One region of the Guptibacillus sedimenti genome, then DNA from elsewhere that is predicted to be linked to it. Evidence: predicted binding sites of a transcription regulator. Region 1 holds the regulator's gene; the other holds the start of a gene.

Region 1 (5,819 bases):
TCATCTCCAGCCTGACATCCGGCTAAAAGCGCAAACGAAAGTCCAGTTGCTACTACTAACTTTTTCATTGTCATGTAAACACTTCCTGATTTTTTTATAGTCTAATCTATCATACCATCACACCAATTAGACCCGTCAACCAAAATTACTCCATACAAAAAGCACTCTGCTAACAGAGTGCCATTACGCTATTTATCGTTGTTCGTCATTTGACTATTCATAGCCTTCATCATCTGATTAATCTTCTTCTGAGAAGGTTTCTGCCCCATTTGCATCATCATTACACGAAGCATGTTTTCATTAATAGGGGGATTCTTCTTTAAATAGTCCATCATATATTTGCGGGCAATAAAAAAGCCAAGTGCTACTCCAGCAATCAACGCTAGCACGCCCACAAGCGTGTACATCCACCACATTCTAGATTTCCTCCTTATTCTTTCTCTTCCAATAGTGTACTACAACCCGTAATGATTATACAATAACGTCTACTAAAATAGTAGGAGTTTGTTCAAACTAGTTTCTGCTGTTTAATCGGGTTAAGCCATCCATATCGACCTGATTGGAAGTCAATCGCGAAGAAAGAAGGAGTTAATTTTCGAATCACCTCAAAAAAGACTGTTTCAACTTCAGTACCACCAGTCGCATAGACATTAACTTTCTCTTTTCTCACAAACAAAGAAGCATCGCTTTTTGATTGATTTATACTTAACCGGTGCCCTTCGTTTTTGTATTCGTACGTCCGGAACGCCCCTAGTTCGCTGACAAGATAAGTGTTTAGCTCCTCTTCTGCAATGGGCTCAGTAATAAAGGAAACCTGCTTATCGAGAAGGTCTTTCTCATCCACCTGGATCGCTCGCTTTCTTTCAAGGAAAAGGTGATACAAAAGATGTTCTTTGCCAGCATATTGAGCGGCGATGTGTTGTTTAACAAAATACATTTCATAATGCCTCATACCACTTCCCCCTTATCAGAGAACAAATCATATAAAAAATAGTATACTGCACCTTCTCTAAAAGGATTGTCTATACTTGGAGCATCACATCACTAGTTTTGTCGAATTTAAAAAGGACCTGTACTATAACATATATGTTATAGTACAGGTCCTTGACTGCTATGCCATACTCGGCAGGTCACAAAGAACGCCACCGTTGCTTTCATCATAATCTAGTTTCATTCGATCAACAAACCACTGATCATCCGGTCGAACAAAGTAAGTAACTCCTCCAATTTCTTGCTTATAATCATCATATGAAGGCCGGTCAGACATGACTCCAAGGGAAAAACCACCGCTGTCCCCACTTCCTGCATAACGTACAAACAATCTTAGACAATCACCATGACCAAGTTCCATTTCATTTTTGTAAAACTCAGCTGCAGAATCAGTTACAACAAACATCTTATCCGCCCTCTCCGTTTTTGTATTAGTACATCTTGTTATAGTACAGTATAACGAATATTTGAAAAATTGCAACCATAAAAATAGCCTAATTTTGCATTTAGCAAAATTAGGCTATTTTTTACTGAAGAAAGCCGCGATTTTTCTTGCTTTCTTTTAATTTTTGAGGCGTTACGTCTGTGCCTTCTTCATCCACAACTTTGATGGAGTGAAGCTGGTTACTAAAAGAAGAACGAAGGCTTGCCAGGTATTCCTGACGAAGATCTTTTTGTTCTTTTTTCTCAGCATCTGTTAAAGATGACTCTTTTGATTTACGAGATAGCTCGTTAATTCGTTGAATTTTATCTTGAGAAAGCATGTAAAAAAGCTCCTTTACTGCAACTTGTACGTTCTATGCTAACGCATCTTTTTACCATAGACAAGTTTAGTGCTTCTCACTCTGTTCGTCAACATATTCCTTATAGCGTCTATGTACCGTGGCTTTTGATGCATGGTGACCAAAACCTTTAAGCGTTGCTGCAATCTCATGGAACGTTAAGCCGCGATTACGAAGATTAACAATTTCCTCGATCGGAACTTCAACACGGTCTCTTCCACCGTGATTTTGATGACTTAAATTTCGCTGCGGTCGATAGCCTTCTTTAACCGCCTTATCCATACCGCGTTTGATTTTCAAGTTGTGAAGCTTTCGCTGAAATTCTTCGACAATACTTACAATTTCAAGCACCATTGAATCAGCTTCCGATAATTGAAGTTCTCCATTTTGATTTACCGTATAAATGGTTCCGCCGTATTTGTGAACGGCATGAAGAAGAGCAATTTTAGCGTTCCCTCGTCCAAGTCTTGTTTCGTCTTGAATGAGCAATGCTTCGACTTGCCCTTCTTTTAACAAATCCAGTACTTCGAGTATGCCATCTCGATCAATGTCATACCCGCTGTGTTTTTCTTCAATCATTCGGTGAACGGTAAAACCTGACTGTGATGCAAATCGTTGCAATTCTTCTTTTTGCCTTGCAAGAGACGACTCCTGCGCTTCTTTTTTTGTGCTTACTCGGCAATAAATAACGGCGTTCATTCTTTAATCTGTACCCCCAAGTGCGGTAGCGTTCGCTTCAACAGGGATGATGAGAGTATCTCCTGCTGTAATTCGATTAGCATCTATGCGATTAGCGTCTTCAACCCAGCTAACAAATTTCTGATCAGACAATTCATGTGCGGAACGATATTCATCAGCAATTTTTAATACCGTATCACCGTGCTCCAGTTGAATCGTTGTATACCGATCATACTCCTCAGCTGCAGCTGTTCGCAAAGATACGAACACAATAATTAACACAGCTACAAAAGATATAATGACAAGAAAATCAATTCCAGACAAGCCCCCAGCTTGCTTTCTCATCCCAATCACCCCATATACGAATATTTGTTCTGTTTTTAGTATAATCAGAACCCCTGTTCGTGTCAACTAGTAACTTCGAACTTATGTTTGTATGCGAACAAAAATTCTGGTATACTAGTAACAAATAGATAGATTGGAACGAGGTGCCAGAAATATGAAACTATCAAAGCGTCAGCAGGACATTCTGGACTTTATTAAAGTCGAAGTAAAACAAAAAGGTTATCCACCGTCTGTTAGAGAAATCGGCGAAGCCGTTGGACTTGCTTCAAGCTCAACTGTCCATGGCCACCTGGCAAGACTCGAGAAAAAAGGTTATATCAGAAGAGACCCAACCAAACCAAGAGCCATTGAAGTGTTGGGCCTTGATGAAGCGATCGACATCCCACGTCAGCACACGGTTAATGTTCCTGTCATTGGTAAAGTAACAGCTGGTCAACCGATCACAGCGATTGAAAATGTTGAAGAGTACTTCCCTCTTCCAGAGCAGTTCGCTCAGGATGAAGAGCATACATTCATTCTTGTCATCGAAGGGGATAGTATGATTGAAGCTGGTATTTATAACGGTGATATGGTTATCGTGAAGCAGCAACCAACTGCAAATAACGGAGACATCGTTGTTGCGATGACGGACGATGGCGAAGCAACGGTAAAACGTTTCTTTAAAGAAAGCAACTACTTCCGACTTCAGCCAGAAAACTCATCGATGGAACCAATCATTCTTGATTCTGTTTCGATTCTTGGTAAAGTGGTTGGTGTTTTCCGCTCGATCCACTAGAAGCGCAAATTGCGCTTCTTTTTTTTATTATCGATTACTACTTGAAGGTCACTCTTTTATCGTAACGAGACAATCCACATCTTCATAAGTTGTGATGATAAGAAGATGATGAGGTGATTGTAATGGTACAAAAAGAAGTTCAAGAACTTTTAAACACGCTGATTCAAATTGAACACATTTCAACCACGCTATATTTAGCGATGTCTGCTTACTTGGATCGAAAGAATTATACTGGAATGGCCAGTTGGTTAAGAATTCAATCTGATGAAGAACGAACGCATCTTCTTACTCTGATTAATTACTTAGCTGGTAAAGATGGCGTTGTTGAATTAGGTGCTCTCCCAGAACAATCGACGGACTTTGGAACGCCGCTCGAAACCTTCCAGCAAGTTTTAGAACACGAACAGTATGTTACGAATTCTTACCGTCAGGCTTATAACTACATCAAAAAAATTGATCCGCAAACGGCCGTCATCGTTCAGGATTTCCTACGTGAACAGATTGACGAAGAAGCACAGGCACTTACGATTGTCGAAAGGCTGAAATTAGCAGGAGATAACACGTCCGCACTCTTACTGATCGATCAAGAACTTGGTCAGAGGCAGCCAGGATAAGATTTCTACCTAAAACCTACAACAGACCTCAACCTTCATGGGTTAGAAGGTGAGGTCTGTTTATTTTTGTTATGTTATTTGTAATTCTGAATAAATTGGTGGTTTTCGATAATAAGCTCATAATAATTGAGGGTAAGCTCACTATGCGAATAAGATCCTTTTTATCCTCACCGTTGATTTTAACATATTATTCCACACCCAATTCCAACTACAAGTATAAAAGTTACGTATCTATTAAGTTTAAATCCCTTCTGTATTCATTAGTACAACTCTCCAGCCATCAGGATCTTCAATCGTTATCCCTTTCTCTTGCCAATACACATTTTCTGGTTCTACTTCCATGTGCCCCATTTGGTGAAGCCTTTCTGCTACGCTTTTCAGCTCTTCTCCATTTGGAATATAGAAAATGATCAAGTTATCAGCAGTAGGAGCAGGGCAAGGGCTACCTTCTTCATGTGACGTGAACTCTATTTGATAGCATAGGTGAGGTAAACCATATACCACGCCCGTATATCCTGCATGTCCAGTGAATTCAGCCACTCGCTGCAAGCCTAATCCATGTTCGTAAAACTGAATAATCTTATCAAATTGATCGGTCGGCCTAGCTATTCGAACTTGCACTGCGTTAAAATCTTGAAACTTCATCGTCGTTCCCTCCAATTACTATATATAAGCACGATACTTCCGAAAATCTAATTGTGACATACTTATATTTTAAGCTTTCATCAGCGTCATAGCGCTAGTAAAATGAATGAATTTCTCTACGACTTTAGGATGAAAGAAGAAAATAATTCATTAAAAAAAGCCGAAGCACCTTAAAGTGAACTTCAGCTTCTAATTAAAATAGGCACCCGTTAAACAATCTTCAATATGAATACTTCCCCATCAAATAACTTTTTGAAAAGTACAACCCTCCAAAAAATAGCGCAAGAGCGATGTAGGCCGGTAGCAAGTGAATAAAAGTCGTGTAGCCAATCATGATGTGTACATAAATTCCTGCTCCAAACGCAGGCAAACCTCCTATAAGCAACATCCACCATAGCCAGGCATTCCCCGATTGGAAGCCCCAGAGAGCAGACATTAGCACTAACAATCCAACGCTGATCATCGCTCCTCCAAACCCAGCACGGTCGTGGGCGATGACAGAGGTCAACCGATCATTGAATGACTGAATCAGATCCGCTGGCATGCAGATGTATTGTAAATCCGTTGGCACAAAAACCCCCGTCACACCGATTCCAGCAATAATCACTCCACCAAGAACAAATGAAAAACCAAGCATAACAAAACAAAATTGCCCCATAATGCCTTTACGCCATGCCAGGTCATTCCGTCGGTTGCATGATTTCGGGGTCCTCTTTATGCCTTTGGTTTTCACGTATCCTCTCAAGTAAAATGGTAATAGCACAATCCAAAATAGTAAGTGTAACCAATCGAAGTAGCCATAGCCAATGAAAAGCAAGATACCTAGAAAACCGATAATTGCCGCAATATCAATCGCCTGCTTCGTCCACAACAAACCGTTTTTAACTCCGTAATAAGACAACGTCATATAAACAACGCCACCAGAAATCATCGTTCCAGCTAATGTCATTCGGTCATGTGCCATAAACCATAAGAGTCGTTCATTAAAGA
Region 2 (5,819 bases), on a different contig from region 1:
TTTCAAGCTAGTACTGAGTGAAATGAAATTTGTTTCACGAAGCATGTATTTATACAAAATCAAAATCCAATTCTAATCTTCACACTTTCCAGGATTTCTCTCACAGTAATTCCGAATACGCTCAATGTCATATTTATAGGTGTAAATCGCATCAGCATATTTAATAGCTCTGCTTTTAGGCTGATTGCAAAGTCTTATGCGATAACTCATAAAATTAACTACTTTTTGAGCAGGAATTTGAGTAAGAATTTTCTCCTTTAAGATGCTCCACCTTTCCTCATGTTTTAATTTAGTACTGTATCCATTTCGACTTAGAAAAGAGTCTTCATTAAAACCTTTTACTTCGCTAGAGTTAGTATAGCTATTGTTTATTTCATAATTTGGTACTTGAATAGGGGAAGTACTAATAGCTTCTTTTAAAAGACACTCTGCATACTTTGAATAAAAACCTATTTCCATCTCAAAACAATCGGCTCCAGCATTATTTCGGTGAAGAGGATCTACTTTTTCATTTAGTAGAAGCTTAACGAGTTCTATATGGGGATCGATTGCATCTGTAGAACCGAAAAACATGCAAGCAAACAACAACGAATGGTTACCATCATCACAGATAACGTGGGGATCAGCTCCGTTTTTAAGTAACAACCTAGCTGCAGTTAAAAAATCACTTTCAAAATTCAGCTCTATACTACAAATAGCATCCAATAAAGGAGTGAATCCATAATTGTTATGTGCATTTACATCAAGATTTCTTGAAAGAAGATAATGAATTAGCTTTACATCTATACAATTATGACAAGACAAATGCAACGCACTATCTCCGTCTTTATCCTTGTGGTAAAGGTCACATCCACACTTTTCTAGGTATAAGACCATATCTGTATCCTGATGCCGGCAAGCCTTTAAAATAGCATTCTGATTTATTCCATCGACAGCGTTAATATTAGCTCCACTTCGTATCAAAAAGTCAACGGTTAGCAGATCGCCTGACTCAACAGCTAATAGATATGCATGATCAAGCTCTACTTGATGAAAATCTTGCTCTTTAATGAGATGTTCAACCACATAGAGAAAACCTCTTGAACTCGAGATAAATAAAAATTTTTGTTGAAATGATTTCCCGTATTTATTATGTAGACCTTCCATTATAAAGTGATTCACGATATATTCACTCGATAGCCGAAACACATAATTAATAATCTTTTCCCCATTTGGCATATTAAGATGTGGATCAGCACCAAAAGACAAAGCTTGGATAATGCTAGCATCCATCTTTTTTTTCAAAGATAAAATCAGCTGTTGCTGCCATTCTTCTTTATTTTTCTTCATCTAATCTCTTCATAACACCATAACTTCTTTACATAACCTGCATTTAATACGAATCGATCGCAACGCATAGATATCCAATCTTTTTTCAAAAAGTAGTGCATCACAATGGGGGCAGCGCTTCTCAGTCCATTCATGCTCATTAGTCTTTGAAACTGTTACCTCAGTCTGTCTCATTAACATCCTCCTTACTAAATTTATGATTTACAGTATGAATATCGGAATATTATCTACAGTTTTACAGGAGGATGGAAATAGAAGTGTTATTTAACTTAAATCAAGAGTAGCTCAACTTCTGAACACTCAGAAGATCAGATACTCTATGTTTTTTGAATTATTATCTCAAACAGAGAAAAAAGAAGATCTTTAGACTAGTTCTCGCAATACATAATAACTACTTTTCTTAAGTTGATTAAACTCGTATAGGGATAAATATCGATGATGGGCAACCTTATTGCGAAGAGGATAGAGCATACCTAAATGATGAGACAATTGAGAAGTGAAATTGAATACTGGGTAACTTCGAAGATAATATACTTCATATTGGAAAAAAGTGAGCTCAAGAAAAGACTTAGGGGGAGAAGGCATATTGTATAATTTTGGGGCTTTCGTGAACCACTTAGTACCATAAGTAGCTTTCATTGCTTGTTCGATTGTTAATCGAACATAATTTTCAACCTCGTATAGCAGCATGTACGCTTGCATCATTCTATTCTTTTCGGATGAAGTCAGCAATTTTTCACCTCCTAGCTACTTTATAATTAGCTATTCAATGAAAAAGTCCTTCTCTTCAAAACTATTCCTTTCGTTTTAAATAATAAGTTAGTACTGCAACCAAAAGTAAGCCGGCATTTATCAATACATTTAAACAATCTAAAACCGAGGCGGTCATCTCCTCCAACTTTTATTTGGTTTGTTAGTCTAGCATGGTTCGGTTTAAAAGGAAAGGATCAAAAGAGTATATAACTTATAATTGATTTTTTTACCATTGATAACAGAACATACATTCGTATATGATAAAGGTAAGATAAGTAGAGGACGGGATAGCGATGAGTATAAAAGTGAATTGGACCTTTCAACCGGAAGTGCTTGCTGAGGTTTATACAGCAATGGAATTTGCTACGGAGGTAGGTATTACATATGAAATTGAAAATAAAATCTCCAGTATTCAAGGGGACATTCATTATTTGGATTGCTCTACTCATCATATTAGAGTCATTGACCGCAATTATTGTGTGCACTACATCCCACTAGCTAGTATTGTTTCCTTAAAGCTTATCAAGGATTAATACTGCTTCACTCTTAGTGTTAGTGATAAGGAAAAATAACCTAAAAGTGAACAACCCTCGTCAATAAAGGCGAGGGTTGTGCTTGAGAGAGATGAAATGGAAGCTTTATAGAGGAGTTCTATACGATTCTTCTAGAGTAAACCTTACTTTTTTTTCTAAAATGCAAATTAATAATTTTATATCGTAGTTTGTAATATCCGGCACATTAAGGACCGTTTCAAGAATAATTTCTATTTCTTCTCTTGTATACAGCTTCCTTACTTGCCCTTTAAGTGTTAGATATTCAATTAGATTATTTCTAAATTTATTAACCTCTTTTGTTGAAAGTTTTGGAGCATTTCTAAGGATTTTGAATAACGTTATCAACTCATTCTCTAAATCAGATTCTGCGACAACATGCTGAATTAACAGCCTTGAATCTTTCTGGTTTTCACATCCGTTTAATAAAAGAAAACGGGATGCGCAATCAATCCCAACCTTTAACTGGTTATTGTTATTTTCATTCATTATTAGGATGTTTTGCTCATAGTTTCTTGCACCACAAAGTTCACAATGATCAACGAACCCATCGTCTTCTTTTCTAATCGGTGTCACACATATCCATTCCCTTTTTGCTATGTCAAAGGTCGATCCAATGCTATTGATTAATAAGTTATGGACCATACGTCTTCTTGGTTTTGTGGCCTTTTCAACCTTGATGTTCATAATTTTTCTGTTCATTTCAATTCCTCCAGTAGTTTTTATTTGTTATATACCGTATTAGATTCAAACGAAAGTTTTGTACACGGTTATTTTCTAAATAAGGAGTAATATTTCTCCTTCATTTTTACCTATACACATCAAATAGTTATCTGCACAAAAAAACACAAACAATTAAAAATATTTGTGTTAGCAAAAAGTAAGTATTTAAAAGAAGTAACAATTACGGGATTAATTATTCTAGTTCCGGCGTTTATGCCCCTTTTAACAGCATTTGAAATCGATGCGATTCATCTTGGCGTAATCATTTGTATCAACTTAACAATTGGTTTGCTAACGCCTCCGGTAGGGACGGGCCAGTTCATCGTATCTTCTATAGCTGATGTACGAGTAAAAGCTCATGTTTCTCAGATCTGACATTCCTTCAAATAAAAGCCTCTTTCAAAGTTAGTTCCTGTGGTTTGTCTACCTCTCATATTCCTCTTATCTCATCTCCTCCTATTTAAAACGATATAAAAATAGGTGAAACAATAATTAATTTCAGAAATTTTAAAAAAGTGGTTGAAAACGATTTTATTCTATATTATTATTTTACATGTAAACGATTACTTGAGTTATATCAACAATTTTTAAGTTTCCATGTAAACGATTACTTGGAAACGATCGTCTTCAAACAATAAAGGCATAGGTGATAATAATGGCAAAACACACGATTAAAGATGTAGCATTGGAAGCTAATGTTTCTACGGCTACCGTTTCTCGAGTAATAAACAATAGAGGTTTTGTAAGCGATGACATCAAACAACGTGTTTTTCTAGCAGTAAAAAAATTAAACTATGAACCAAATGCCATTGCTAGGAGCTTAAAACAAGATAAGACAAATACGATTGGAGTGATAATACCTGATATTTCTAACCCTTATTACATGAAAATATCAAAGGGAATCGAGGATATCGTCCAAGAAAAAGGATACAACTTGATCTTTTGCAGCAGTAATGAAAGTTCAAAAAAAGAAGACAAGTTATTACAGCTGTTATTTGAACAAAGAGTAGACGCGATAGTATTAGCTACTGCAGGCGACACTCAAGATCGAGTGAGCAAGATCAATAAGGCTGGTGTCCCTATCATATTAGTAGACAGAACATTTGATATGGATGGCCTACGATTAGATTCGGTGACAGAAAATAATTTTCAAAGCACTTATGAATTGACTTCCTACCTTTTAGATCAAGGACATCGTTCCATTGGTCTTGTAAACGGCCTGTTGAATGTGAGTACTGGCAAAGAGCGTTATGAAGGATTCAAAGCAGCTCTAAAAGATCACGGAATTGAAGAAGATTCAAAGTATGTATACAACGGGTCCTTTACACAAGAGGGAGGGAGTATGGCGGTGGATTACTTTCTGAACTTTTCCAAGGTCCCGGAAGCAATTCTCTCGTTTAATAATATTATGACTTTCGGTGTACTCCTAGAATTAACCAAGAGAGGATACACTGTTCCAGATGATATTGTAGTTGCTTCTTATGGCGAGACTGAAGCGTTTCAGTTGTTAAAATCCTCTGGAATTATATCAGTGGTCCATGAACCATATGAAATGGGGGAGTCGGTCGGTAACATTCTATTAGAACGGCTAGATAATAAAACCGGCCCTATTAATAAGGTGTTTAAACCGAAATTGGTAACAGACAATAGCGTGTTCAATTAAAATGCGGAAGGTAGTGAATTAATTGAGTGTTTTATTAGAAATGAAAAACATTCATAAAGAGTTCCCCGGGGTCAAAGCGCTCGACGATGTAGAGCTTGAGGTAAAAGCAGGAGAAGTTCATATTCTTTTAGGCGAAAATGGAGCTGGAAAATCCACTTTAATGAAAGTGTTATCAGGCGTTCATCAGCCCGATGGAGGTGCCATCTATTTAAACGGTGAGGAGGTTGAAATAAAAAATACAAAAGACGCTCAAAAACATGGCGTCGGTATTATTTTTCAGGAGTTCAATCTTATACCCCATTTATCAGTCGCTGAGAACATCTTCTTAGGTAGGGCTCCAAGACGTTTTACGAGCATGGTTAATCGGAAGAAGTTGTATGAGGATGCAGAAAAAATCTTGGAAGAATTGCAACTAGCCATATCTCCTAAAACGTTGGTCAAGGATCTAGGAGTGGCGGAGCAACAGATGGTGGAAATAGCCAAAGCATTATCCATTAACTCAAAGTTATTAATCATGGACGAGCCTACAGCAGCTCTAACTGACCAAGAAATCGAAACCCTCTTTGAGCGCATTCATGAATTGAAAAATAAAGGTGTAGGCATTATTTACATCTCACATAGGTTAGAGGAATTCTCTCGTATTGCTGATCGAGTAACCGTTATGCGAGATGGCAGATATGTTACGACGGTTGACTTCCATAAGTCAACTATCGATGAACTAATCGGGTTGATGGTCGGAAGATCTCTTGAAGATAAATTCCCGAAAGATTCAACGATTGAAATAGGAGAAGAAATTTTAA

What was found. Region 1 encodes LexA, which represses DNA repair genes until DNA is damaged. Its sites were predicted from a motif close to CGAACATATGTTCG; they were not measured.
Region 2: a site for LexA is predicted at 2,323-2,336, ahead of PQ578_RS19830 (YolD-like family protein). Genes of this name have one in related genera too.

Annotation. Positions count from the first base shown of each region.
Region 1 covers NZ_JAQQWV010000002.1:1,125,774-1,131,592, reverse strand. The annotation lists gene PQ578_RS14190 (M15 family metallopeptidase) at 1-74, opposite strand, end outside; gene PQ578_RS14185 (YneF family protein) at 189-416, opposite strand; gene sirA (sporulation inhibitor of replication protein SirA) at 509-952, opposite strand; gene PQ578_RS14175 (HesB/YadR/YfhF family protein) at 1,112-1,396, opposite strand; gene PQ578_RS14170 (DUF896 domain-containing protein) at 1,518-1,754, opposite strand; gene PQ578_RS14165 (YneB family resolvase-like protein) at 1,821-2,471, opposite strand; gene yneA (cell division suppressor protein YneA) at 2,475-2,795, opposite strand; gene lexA (transcriptional repressor LexA) at 2,950-3,570, shown strand; gene PQ578_RS14150 (ferritin) at 3,693-4,184, shown strand; gene PQ578_RS14145 (VOC family protein) at 4,425-4,829, opposite strand; gene PQ578_RS14140 (dihydroorotate dehydrogenase) at 5,050-5,819, opposite strand, start outside.
Region 2 covers NZ_JAQQWV010000007.1:80,266-86,084, reverse strand. The annotation lists gene PQ578_RS19845 (ankyrin repeat domain-containing protein) at 73-1,329, opposite strand; gene PQ578_RS19840 (hypothetical protein) at 1,339-1,503, opposite strand; gene PQ578_RS19835 (hypothetical protein) at 1,693-2,061, opposite strand; gene PQ578_RS19830 (YolD-like family protein) at 2,376-2,615, shown strand; gene PQ578_RS19825 (hypothetical protein) at 2,721-3,335, opposite strand; gene PQ578_RS19820 (TRAP transporter large permease subunit) at 3,501-3,731, shown strand; gene PQ578_RS19815 (LacI family DNA-binding transcriptional regulator) at 4,012-5,019, shown strand; gene PQ578_RS19810 (sugar ABC transporter ATP-binding protein) at 5,060-5,819, shown strand, end outside.